One region of the Paenibacillus gansuensis genome, then DNA from elsewhere that is predicted to be linked to it. Evidence: a T-box and tRNA genes for the amino acid it is inferred to sense, from the RefSeq annotation. Region 1 holds a T-box; the other regions hold tRNA genes.
What was found. A T-box is a leader RNA that pairs with one kind of tRNA and senses whether it is charged. The one in region 1 lies ahead of argS (arginine--tRNA ligase), so its partner is inferred to be a tRNA-Arg.

Region 1 (3,252 bases):
AGCCGAGAAGTACTGCTGCCGTTGCTGCTATGGCGGCAAAATAGAAGCCTCCCGCCAAGGAAAAGCTTTCATTGATCCAGCCGGCAATGAACGGGCCGCCGAACATCCCGAGCGCATATACGGCTTGATAGAACCCCATAGCGGTAGCCCGCTGTTCCTGATCGACTGTTCGGATAGCCAATGCCATTAACAAAGGCAGATGCAGCCCTTGGGCAAAGCCATTCAAAGCCTGCGTCAACATCAGGGTACCGAGCGTACGCGTGAATGGGATGGCAAGAGTGCAGATGCTGCTTAAGGCAAATCCGATAAGGAGTACTCTCCATACCCCGAAGCGGGGCGCCAGCCATCTTCCCGTATACAGGGAAGCAAGGGCATGGGGGACCATGAACGCGAATGAAACGAGACTGAGATCGTTTTTGGAAGCACCCAATCCAAGAGCATAAGAAGGCGTAAAGCCGAACATCGTAACAAAAAGGACAATGTGCGCAAGAATGGAAAGCACGGAAGCTTTCAGCAGCGCCGGCTCCTTCATGACTAGTGTCAGATCGCGTGCCCGAATCGGTTCCCGGTATACTCCTTCACGGGGCTCGTAAATGCCAAAGGCGGCTGCCAGACCGATCAGGCCAATGACAGCTCCTGTCCAGAAGGCTGCGTTCCAACCGTAGGAACCGGCCAGCCATCCGCTTGCGACCATGCCGGCGCATTGGCCTGCTACCGTTAAGAAGGAGATCGTTCCCATCGCGTGTGTGGTCTGCTCTTTGGCGAAGTAGCCCGCATACAGTACAGTGAAGGCAACCCAGGACGATGCGGCCACACCGGACATGGCCCTGCCGGCGAGTGCCCAGCCGGGATCAGCGCCCGCCGCAAACAGGATACAACTGAGTGTAACTGTAATCATTCCAAGAAGAATATAGGGCTTCCTCACGCGCATCCGGTCGGATAAGATCCCTAACGGCAGCCGAATCAGAATCTGCATAAAGCCGTAGCTTCCAAGCACAATACCAACGTAAAAGTAGGATATGTGCATAGATTCCAGGTAAGGCGAAAGAATCGGCACATAAATATAAAGGGAAATCCAATACATCAGCGTCACGAAAATAAAGAGCAGATGATGTTTTCGGGCCATAGTCAGGTCTCCTCAATAAGGTATAGATATGGTTGTTATTGGAAAAATGATGTGATATGATGTACCCTAACCTTATCATGAATCGTTGCTGAACGGGAGAGTACTTGCGATGGATTCGGAACAGCGAGCCGGGAAGAGTGGAAGCCGGCCCGAGCCGCGCAGGGAACCGCACCCGGGAGATGGCCGTCTGAACTTAGTAGGACGGTCCGGCCGACACCGTTATCGTTTAAGCGGATGAACGTTCTGCTCTTACCGGCATGATACGTTCATCACAAAGAGTGGTACCGCGGGAACAGCTCTCGTCTCTTTTTTGAGACGAGGGCTTTTTTTGTTGATGGATGGCGGTTCTGATATGAAACAGAGGAGGCATTGAAATGAAATATGTAAGCAGAGATGTCCTGGAAACCATTGCTGAAAAACTGGCCGGCCTTATCGGCTTCACGCAGGAGGAAACGGCACGGTTGCTGGAGGTGCCGCAGGATACCGGTTTCGGGGATGCGGCGCTCCCTTGTTTTTCATTGGCGAAACAGCTTAAAAAACCGCCGCAGCTAATCGCTTCGCAGATCGCCGAAGCTTGGAATGATGCCCAAATCAAAGCGGACACAGCGGGAGGGTATGTTAATTTCAGACTGAACAGGCAAGCTTTTACCGCCCAATGGGTCCATAGAGTGAACGAGGAGGGCTTCGGGTCTTCCCAGTCCGGCCAAGGCCGCAGAGTCATTATTGATATGTCCTCGCCCAACATCGCCAAACCGTTTGGCATCGGCCATCTCCGGTCCACGATGATCGGGAACGCGCTGTACAGGTTGTATACTGCTGCGGGGTATGATGCGGTCCGGGTAAACCATCTGGGAGACTGGGGGACGCAGTTTGGCAAACAAATTACAGCCTATCAACGGTGGGGAGATCCGAAACGCCTTACAAGCTATACGATTCAGGATTGTCTCGATCTTTATGTCAAATTTCACGAAGAAGCGGACCATGACCCCACTCTTGAAGCGGAAGCGAGGGATTGGTTCCGGCGCCTGGAGCAAGGAGATGAAGAAGCTGTGCAGTTGTGGCGTTTCTTTGTTGACCTTAGTCTCGAGGAATTTAAGAGGATGTACAAAGTGCTCGGGGTAGAGTTTGACGAATACCTGGGAGAAAGCTTCTATAATGACAAAATAGGTGCCGTCATCCAGAATCTTAAAGACAAACAGCTGCTGGAGGAAAGCGACGGGGCGATGGTAGTCAGGCTTAGGGAGAATATCCCGCCATGCCTTATTTTGAAATCGGACGGAACGACAATCTACCCTGCCCGGGATCTGGCCACGGCCATCTACCGCCGCGAGACGATGAAAGGAGATTTGCTGCTTTATGTAGTGGGCTCTGAGCAATCTCTTCATTTTACACAAGTATTTGAAGTATTAAAGCGGATGGGACATACTTGGGCGCGGGACTGCCGCCATGTCGCGTTCGGGCTGATGAAATTCGAAGGGAAAAAGATGTCGACACGCCGCGGAAGAGTTATTTTTCTGGAAGATGTACTTAAAGAAGCGGTTCAGCATGCCCTTGAAATATTGGAACACAAACGCCCGGATCTAGAAAACAAGGCGGAAACGGCGGAGGCCATCGGGATCGGTGCGATCATTTTTGCCGACCTGAAAAATTACAGGTTGAACGAGATTGATTTCTCCATGCAAGACGCCCTGAACTTCGACGGGGAAACGGGACCCTATCTTCAGTATACGTATGTGCGGACCCGGAGTCTTTTGGAAAAGGAGGGACATGGAGCCGGCGCGGGAGATATGGCTGCGGACCCTGCTTATTTGGCTGGCGATCACACATGGCACTTGCTGAAGACGCTGCATTACTACCCGGACCAAATCGAACGGGCCGTAGAAACGAACGATCCTTCTCTTTTAGCCAAATATCTTATCGACACAGCCCATGCGTTCAATAGATTCTATGCAAACGAGCGGATTCTGTCCGAACTTGAGGCGGAGAAGGAAACGAAGCTTCTTTTGGTCCGGGCCACAGCTCATGTGCTTGCACATGGCATGGATTTGCTGGGATTGAAAACGCCTGCCCGTATGTAGAAGACGGAAAGCCGCAACGGATCTGCTGTGAACTGTCAAACATTTGTC
Region 2 (3,252 bases), on a different contig from region 1:
TTATGGAGAGGTGTCCGAGTTTGGTCGAAGGAGCACGATTGGAAATCGTGTAGGCGCCAAAAGCGTCTCGAGGGTTCGAATCCCTCTCTCTCCGTTCTTATATAAGGCCCGTTGGTCAAGGGGTTAAGACACCTCCCTTTCACGGAGGTAACAGGGGTTCGAATCCCCTACGGGTCACCATTTTAGTATGTATCTTACCTAATTGTAAGAAATTATGACTTGAACATAATGTCAAGATTATGTTAAGATACTATTTGTCCTCAGGATATGGAAGCTTAGCTCAGCTGGGAGAGCATCTGCCTTACAAGCAGAGGGTCGGGGGTTCGATCCCCTCAGCTTCCACCATAATGACGCGGGGTGGAGCAGCTCGGTAGCTCGTCGGGCTCATAACCCGAAGGCCGCAGGTTCAAATCCTGCCCCCGCAATTGTTTTACCTTAGTGTGGAGCCGTGGTGTAGAGGCCCAACATGCCTGCCTGTCACGCAGGAGACCGCGGGTTCGAATCCCGTCGGCTCCGCCATTTAACTTCAAATGTAAGGCTCGGTAGCTCAGTCGGTAGAGCAGAGGACTGAAAATCCTCGTGTCGGCGGTTCGATTCCGTCCCGAGCCACCATTTAAAGAATTGAATATGCCGTTGTAGCTCAACTGGTAGAGCAACTGACTTGTAATCAGTAGGTTGGGGGTTCAAGTCCTCTCGACGGCACCAGCTTTATCTTGGAGGATTAGTGAAGTGGCTAAACACGGCAGACTGTAAATCTGCTCTCTGACGAGTTCGGTGGTTCGAATCCATCATCCTCCACCATTTTTATAGGGGCATAGTTTAAAGGTAGAACAAAGGTCTCCAAAACCTTTGGTGTGGGTTCGATTCCTGCTGCCCCTGCCAATAAACTTCTGATATGGCGGTCGTGGCGAAGGGGTTAACGCACCGGTCTGTGGCTCCGGCATTCGTGGGTTCAAGTCCCATCGATCGCCCCATATCATCCTAATTAGAAACCAACAAAGTTGTTGGGGATTAGCCAAGCGGTAAGGCAACGGACTTTGACTCCGTCATTCCAAGGTTCGAATCCTTGATCCCCAGCCATTTATGCGGAAGTGGCTCAGCGGTAGAGCATCGCCTTGCCAAGGCGAGGGTCGCGGGTTCGATTCCCGTCTTCCGCTCCATCATTACGGCGCCATAGCCAAGTGGTAAGGCAGAGCTCTGCAAAAGCTTTACCCCCAGTTCGAGTCTGGGTGGCGCCTCCACTACTTTGCCGGAGTGGCGGAATCGGCAGACGCACAGGACTTAAAATCCTGCGGTGGGTGACCACCGTACCAGTTCAAGTCTGGTCTTCGGCACCATCTTTTTTATCTTTAACATTTTGTGCCCTTAGCTCAGCTGGATAGAGCGTTTGACTACGAATCAAAAGGTCAGGAGTTCGAATCTCTTAGGGCACGCCATTTTTATGAAGTGCCGGTGTGGCGGAATTGGCAGACGCGCGCGACTCAAAATCGTGAGGGAAACCGTGGGGGTTCGAGTCCCTTCACCGGCATCATGCGAAACCGATTGAACTTAGATTCAATCGGTTTTTTCGTTTTGTTTTCTATATGTACATGAACAACGCACCCTGGATCGAGGGTGCGTTGTTTTATTTCAACTCTAAATAATGGACAAGCCACCCTAAACTGGCTCCAATCATGTAAGCAAGGATCAGACTCCCTCGAATTCGCTTCATAACCACCCGGACCGCCTCCCGAAACCCCGATATGAGTGAGTAAGTTGTTCTGCATTCTATGCAGCAACAGGCGGGCCCGTGCAGAATAAACGAAGAATTGGGCTAACTTGCAACAGCTGCAAATTGCAAACACTTTTACAGCTATGACATAATCATTTTATATACAACATATAGCATTGCAGTGAGAATGAAAGGAGAACCGCCATGGAATTAAGACAGTTAACCTTAGAAGAATTCGACCAAAGTATGGACCTGTCTTCCTTTGCATTTCAATATCCGGTGTCGGAAGACGAAAGAGAGTCCAGGAGGAAACTTTTTAAACCTGAACGGATTTGGGGCTATTTTGAACTGGGCCAATTGATGGCTAAAGCAGGGCTGCTTCCTTTTACAGCTTGGATTCAAGGAAAGGCTTATGCCATGGGAGGCATTGCAGGTGTGGCTACCTGGCCGGAGTATCGCCGTAGAGGGTTAGTTGCGGGGCTTCTGAAGCATTTGCTGCAGAACATGAGAGATCAAGGATATAGTGTTTCTTTCCTTCATCCATTTGAATTCTCGTTTTATCGCAAATATGGATGGGAAACTTATTGTGAATATAAGAACTGTACCATAGAGACCTCAAAGCTTCCGGAACGAACCTTGTACCCCGGGAGAATCGAAAGGATCCAGCAGGACGCGAGCCGGTTGAATCCGATTTATGAGCAATACGCAAGCAAATTCAGCGGTACGATTCACAGGGATGCTGATTGGTGGGAACAGGCCGTTTTTGCGCGAAAAGGAGGCCAAATTGCGGTTTACTCCGATAGTAAAGGGGAAGATCAGGGCTATGTGCTGTATGAGGTCAAGGAAAGAAAATTCCATATCCGTGAGCTGGCAGCACTGAATGACGAAGCGGAGAATGCACTATGGACGTTTATTGCGAATCATGATTCCATGATTGAGAAGGTGGAGTTTCGGGCGCCTGTGAGTGACGGGTTAAGCTTTAAACTGAGTAATCCGAGAATCCGTCAGGAAATAACCCCCTATTTTATGGCCAGAATTGTAGATATGGATACATTTCTCCAAGCATATCCGTTTCTGCCTTCAAATGACGAGGAGTTTATTTCTATTCAAGTACGAGATGAGCATGCTTCGTGGAACGAAGGCGTCCGTATGCTCCGGCTTGGGTCCGGCGGGCAAGTGACACTGCTGGAATCAGGACCAAATGAAACACCGGCACTTCAAGCGGATATCCAGAGCTGGACGGCTCTATTTATGGGGTACAAGCGACCGGCCGAACTACACCGTATAGGAAGGCTCCAAGGAGCGCTGGAAGACGTGCTAAGACTTGATAAACGGATTCCTGCTAAAGAAACTTACTTAATGGACTTTTTCTAAACGCAGTACCTTAGCTGCAGATACCAAAAAAACCGTCAAACGGCCATGCCGTTTGACGGTTTATCAGTTAACCGGGATTTCCTCACAACCATCTTTCTCCCCAGTTCTGAATGGACTCAATTACTTCTTCCAAGTCCTGGCCTTTCTCCGTTAAAGAATATTCAATA
Region 3 (3,252 bases), 490 kb from region 1:
TTGATACGTCTTGCCGGTCATAACTTCACGACCCCTTCCCCCATGTCAAAAGCAATGCAATATTCGCTGTTAGTTCTGGCGAGCGGATTGTACCTGCTCATGAGCATGATATGAACTGCGGACGAACGGCCCCGATTCTACGTGGCTGAACCCGCGCTTCATGCCTTCTTCCTTCAACTTTGCGAAATCTTCAGGCGGGTAATACTTTACTACATTCAAATGTTGTTTCGTCGGCTGCAGATACTGGCCGATCGTCATAATATTGCAGTCAACAGCACGCAGGTCATCCATTGCTTGTATGATCTCGTCCCATTCTTCACCAACGCCCAGCATAATACTGGATTTTGTCGGAATATCCGGGTTCATCGCTTTCGCCCTGGACAGCAGTTCCAAAGAACGGCTGTATTTCGCCTTCGCGCGTACTCTATCGGACATCCGTGCAACTGTCTCGATATTATGGTTCAAAATGTCCGGTTTGGCATCCATAACAATCTTGAGGGAATCCTCGTTCCCCATAAAGTCAGGAATCAACACCTCTATGCTGCAAAGAGGCAGCTTTTCGCGGACTGCTTTCACACTAGCTGCAAAAATCGACGCTCCTCCGTCCTTCAGATCATCCCTGGCTACTGATGTGATGACACAATGACGCAACCCCATCTGTGCAGCAGCTTCCGCAACGCGTTCAGGCTCCTGGAGATCAAGCTCCGTGGGTAAACCGGTTTTCACCGCACAGAAACGGCACGCTCTTGTGCAGATATCGCCCAAAATCATGAACGTAGCCGTACGGTTGGCCCAGCATTCATAAATGTTCGGACATCTAGCTTCCTCGCATACCGTATGTAGCGTCTTGGAACGCATCATCTCTTTGATTTCCTGATAATTCTCTCCTTGCGTCAATTTAATTCTCAGCCAGTCCGGCTTCTTTTCTCTATGATCAACCGCCATGAGCAAGTCCTTCTTTCTATCGCTGTTTTCCAACCCAGGATGATTCATACACTAACTAGTATTATAACATGAAACGTCAATCATTCCACGCAGCAGTAATAAGGCCTGACTTAGCTGCAACTCCATGGATGTGTCGATAAGGAGCGGATGATTTCATACAAAAATGCCGTGCTCTCTGAAAATCCGTCTATAGATGAAGAATATCGTAAAAAACCACCACCTGGGAATAAATTACACATGGGTGATATTTTGTACATCTATTTTAATATAGCATGAATCAGCTCTACTTGCCCGTACATCCTTAAGAAGATATCCCCCAACTCCGTTGGACTGTCAGGGTGGGATGCGCTTCGGCGTTGGGTGGATTCCACCCAACTAACCTTGCGAATCCACTGCATCCGCCCTTAGGGCCTGTCGCGGCGCTCCACCGTCCCCCCTCGTCGTGGGTTCTCATCCGGCTCCTGAAATCGCAAAAACCGCATGCAGCGCATGCGGTCCTGACACGTCCCAGGAGGGATGCGCTTTCGACGTTGGGTGGATTCCACCCAACTAAGCTCGCGAATCCGCTGCGTCCGCCCTTCAGGCCTGCCGCGGCGCTCCACCGTCCCCCCTCGTCGGGGCTTCTCATCCGGCTCCTGAAAACGCAAAAACCGCATGCAACGCATGCGGTCCTGACACGTCCCAGGAGGGATGCGCTTCGGGGTTGGGGGGATTCCCACCAACTAACCTCGCGAATCCGCTGCGTCCGCCCTTCGGGCCTGCCGCGGCGCTCCACCGTCCCCCCTCGTCGGGGCTTCTCATCCGGCTCCTGAAAACGCAAAAACCGCATGCAGCGCATGCGGTCCTGACACGTCCCAGGAGGGATTCGAACCCCCGACAACTCGCTTAGAAGGCGAGTGCTCTATCCAACTGAGCTACTGGGACATAAAAAAGCGGGTGATGGGAATCGAACCCACGCTATTAGCTTGGAAGGCTAAAGTTCTACCATTGAACTACACCCGCATAAAAATGGTCGGGATGACACGATTTGAACATGCGACCCCCTGGTCCCAAACCAGGTGCTCTACCAAGCTGAGCTACATCCCGACTGTAAAAAAAGAATGGCGTGCCCTAAGAGATTCGAACTCCTGACCTTTTGATTCGTAGTCAAACGCTCTATCCAGCTGAGCTAAGGGCACAAATATAATGGAGCGGAAGACGGGAATCGAACCCGCGACCCTCGCCTTGGCAAGGCGATGCTCTACCGCTGAGCCACTTCCGCATAAATGGTGCGCGTGGAGGGACTTGAACCCCCACGCCAAAGGCGCTAGATCCTAAGTCTAGTGCGTCTGCCAATTCCGCCACACGCGCACAATGTTTCAGGCATATTGTTTACCGTGAAAAATAAATGGTGAGCCATGTAGGACTCGAACCTACGACACCCTGATTAAAAGTCAGGTGCTCTACCAACTGAGCTAATGGCTCTCAATGAGAATGAAAATGGCTGGGGATCAAGGATTCGAACCTTGGCATGACGGAGTCAAAGTCCGTTGCCTTACCGCTTGGCTAATCCCCATTAAAGAAATGGTGGAGGATGATGGATTCGAACCACCGAACTCGTCAGAGAGCAGATTTACAGTCTGCCGTGTTTAGCCACTTCACTAATCCTCCAAGTTAACCAATCATAAAAAAATGGCGGAGCCGACGGGATTCGAACCCGCGGTCTCCTGCGTGACAGGCAGGCATGTTAGGCCTCTACACCACGGCTCCACACTAAGGTAAAACAATTGCGGGGGCAGGATTTGAACCTGCGGCCTTCGGGTTATGAGCCCGACGAGCTACCGAGCTGCTCCACCCCGCGTCATTATGGTGGAAGCTGAGGGGATCGAACCCCCGACCCTCTGCTTGTAAGGCAGATGCTCTCCCAGCTGAGCTAAGCTTCCATATGATGGTGACCCGTAGGGGATTCGAACCCCTGTTACCTCCGTGAAAGGGAGGTGTCTTAACCCCTTGACCAACGGGCCTAAAAAGAAAATGATAAAGCTACGGAGAGAGAGGGATTCGAACCCTCGAGACGCTTTTGGCGCCTACACGATTTCCAATCGTGCTCCTTCGACCAAACTCGGACACCTCTCCATGAGGTGGCTCCCCGAACAGGACTCGAACCTGTGACAACTCGATTAACAGTCGAGTGCTCTACCAACTGAGCTATCAGGGAATATGATGGTGGAGCCAAGCGGGATCGAACCGCTGACCTCCTGCTTGCAAGGCAGGCGCTCTCCCAGCTGAACTATGGCCCCATGAAAAATCCCACTTTCACGGAAGTGG

Region 2: it encodes a tRNA-Arg, which carries the amino acid that the T-box ahead of argS (arginine--tRNA ligase) is inferred to sense. The anticodon was not compared.
Region 3: it encodes a tRNA-Arg, which carries the amino acid that the T-box ahead of argS (arginine--tRNA ligase) is inferred to sense. The anticodon was not compared.

Annotation. Positions count from the first base shown of each region.
Region 1 is NZ_JBHUME010000008.1:132,712-135,963, reverse strand. It holds gene ACFSUF_RS12740 (MFS transporter) at 1-1,126, opposite strand, end outside; T-box leader at 1,206-1,436, shown strand; gene argS (arginine--tRNA ligase) at 1,501-3,204, shown strand.
Region 2 is NZ_JBHUME010000016.1:24,102-27,353, reverse strand. It holds tRNA gene ACFSUF_RS22465 (tRNA-Ser) at 5-94, shown strand; tRNA gene ACFSUF_RS22460 (tRNA-Glu) at 106-180, shown strand; tRNA gene ACFSUF_RS22455 (tRNA-Val) at 270-345, shown strand; tRNA gene ACFSUF_RS22450 (tRNA-Met) at 352-425, shown strand; tRNA gene ACFSUF_RS22445 (tRNA-Asp) at 443-519, shown strand; tRNA gene ACFSUF_RS22440 (tRNA-Phe) at 537-612, shown strand; tRNA gene ACFSUF_RS22435 (tRNA-Thr) at 630-705, shown strand; tRNA gene ACFSUF_RS22430 (tRNA-Tyr) at 716-801, shown strand; tRNA gene ACFSUF_RS22425 (tRNA-Trp) at 809-882, shown strand; tRNA gene ACFSUF_RS22420 (tRNA-His) at 899-974, shown strand; tRNA gene ACFSUF_RS22415 (tRNA-Gln) at 1,006-1,080, shown strand; tRNA gene ACFSUF_RS22410 (tRNA-Gly) at 1,086-1,160, shown strand; tRNA gene ACFSUF_RS22405 (tRNA-Cys) at 1,168-1,241, shown strand; tRNA gene ACFSUF_RS22400 (tRNA-Leu) at 1,249-1,337, shown strand; tRNA gene ACFSUF_RS22395 (tRNA-Arg) at 1,360-1,436, shown strand; tRNA gene ACFSUF_RS22390 (tRNA-Leu) at 1,449-1,528, shown strand; gene ACFSUF_RS22385 (GNAT family N-acetyltransferase) at 1,916-3,085, shown strand; gene ACFSUF_RS22380 (winged helix-turn-helix transcriptional regulator) at 3,168-3,252, opposite strand, start outside.
Region 3 is NZ_JBHUME010000008.1:620,225-623,476, forward strand. It holds gene ACFSUF_RS15155 (YutD-like domain-containing protein) at 1-21, opposite strand, end outside; gene lipA (lipoyl synthase) at 70-993, opposite strand; tRNA gene ACFSUF_RS15165 (tRNA-Arg) at 1,796-1,869, opposite strand; tRNA gene ACFSUF_RS15170 (tRNA-Gly) at 1,877-1,947, opposite strand; tRNA gene ACFSUF_RS15175 (tRNA-Pro) at 1,955-2,031, opposite strand; tRNA gene ACFSUF_RS15180 (tRNA-Arg) at 2,047-2,123, opposite strand; tRNA gene ACFSUF_RS15185 (tRNA-Gly) at 2,132-2,206, opposite strand; tRNA gene ACFSUF_RS15190 (tRNA-Leu) at 2,212-2,295, opposite strand; tRNA gene ACFSUF_RS15195 (tRNA-Lys) at 2,334-2,409, opposite strand; tRNA gene ACFSUF_RS15200 (tRNA-Gln) at 2,426-2,500, opposite strand; tRNA gene ACFSUF_RS15205 (tRNA-Tyr) at 2,510-2,595, opposite strand; tRNA gene ACFSUF_RS15210 (tRNA-Asp) at 2,618-2,694, opposite strand; tRNA gene ACFSUF_RS15215 (tRNA-Met) at 2,712-2,785, opposite strand; tRNA gene ACFSUF_RS15220 (tRNA-Val) at 2,792-2,867, opposite strand; tRNA gene ACFSUF_RS15225 (tRNA-Glu) at 2,874-2,948, opposite strand; tRNA gene ACFSUF_RS15230 (tRNA-Ser) at 2,971-3,060, opposite strand; tRNA gene ACFSUF_RS15235 (tRNA-Asn) at 3,067-3,142, opposite strand; tRNA gene ACFSUF_RS15240 (tRNA-Ala) at 3,149-3,224, opposite strand.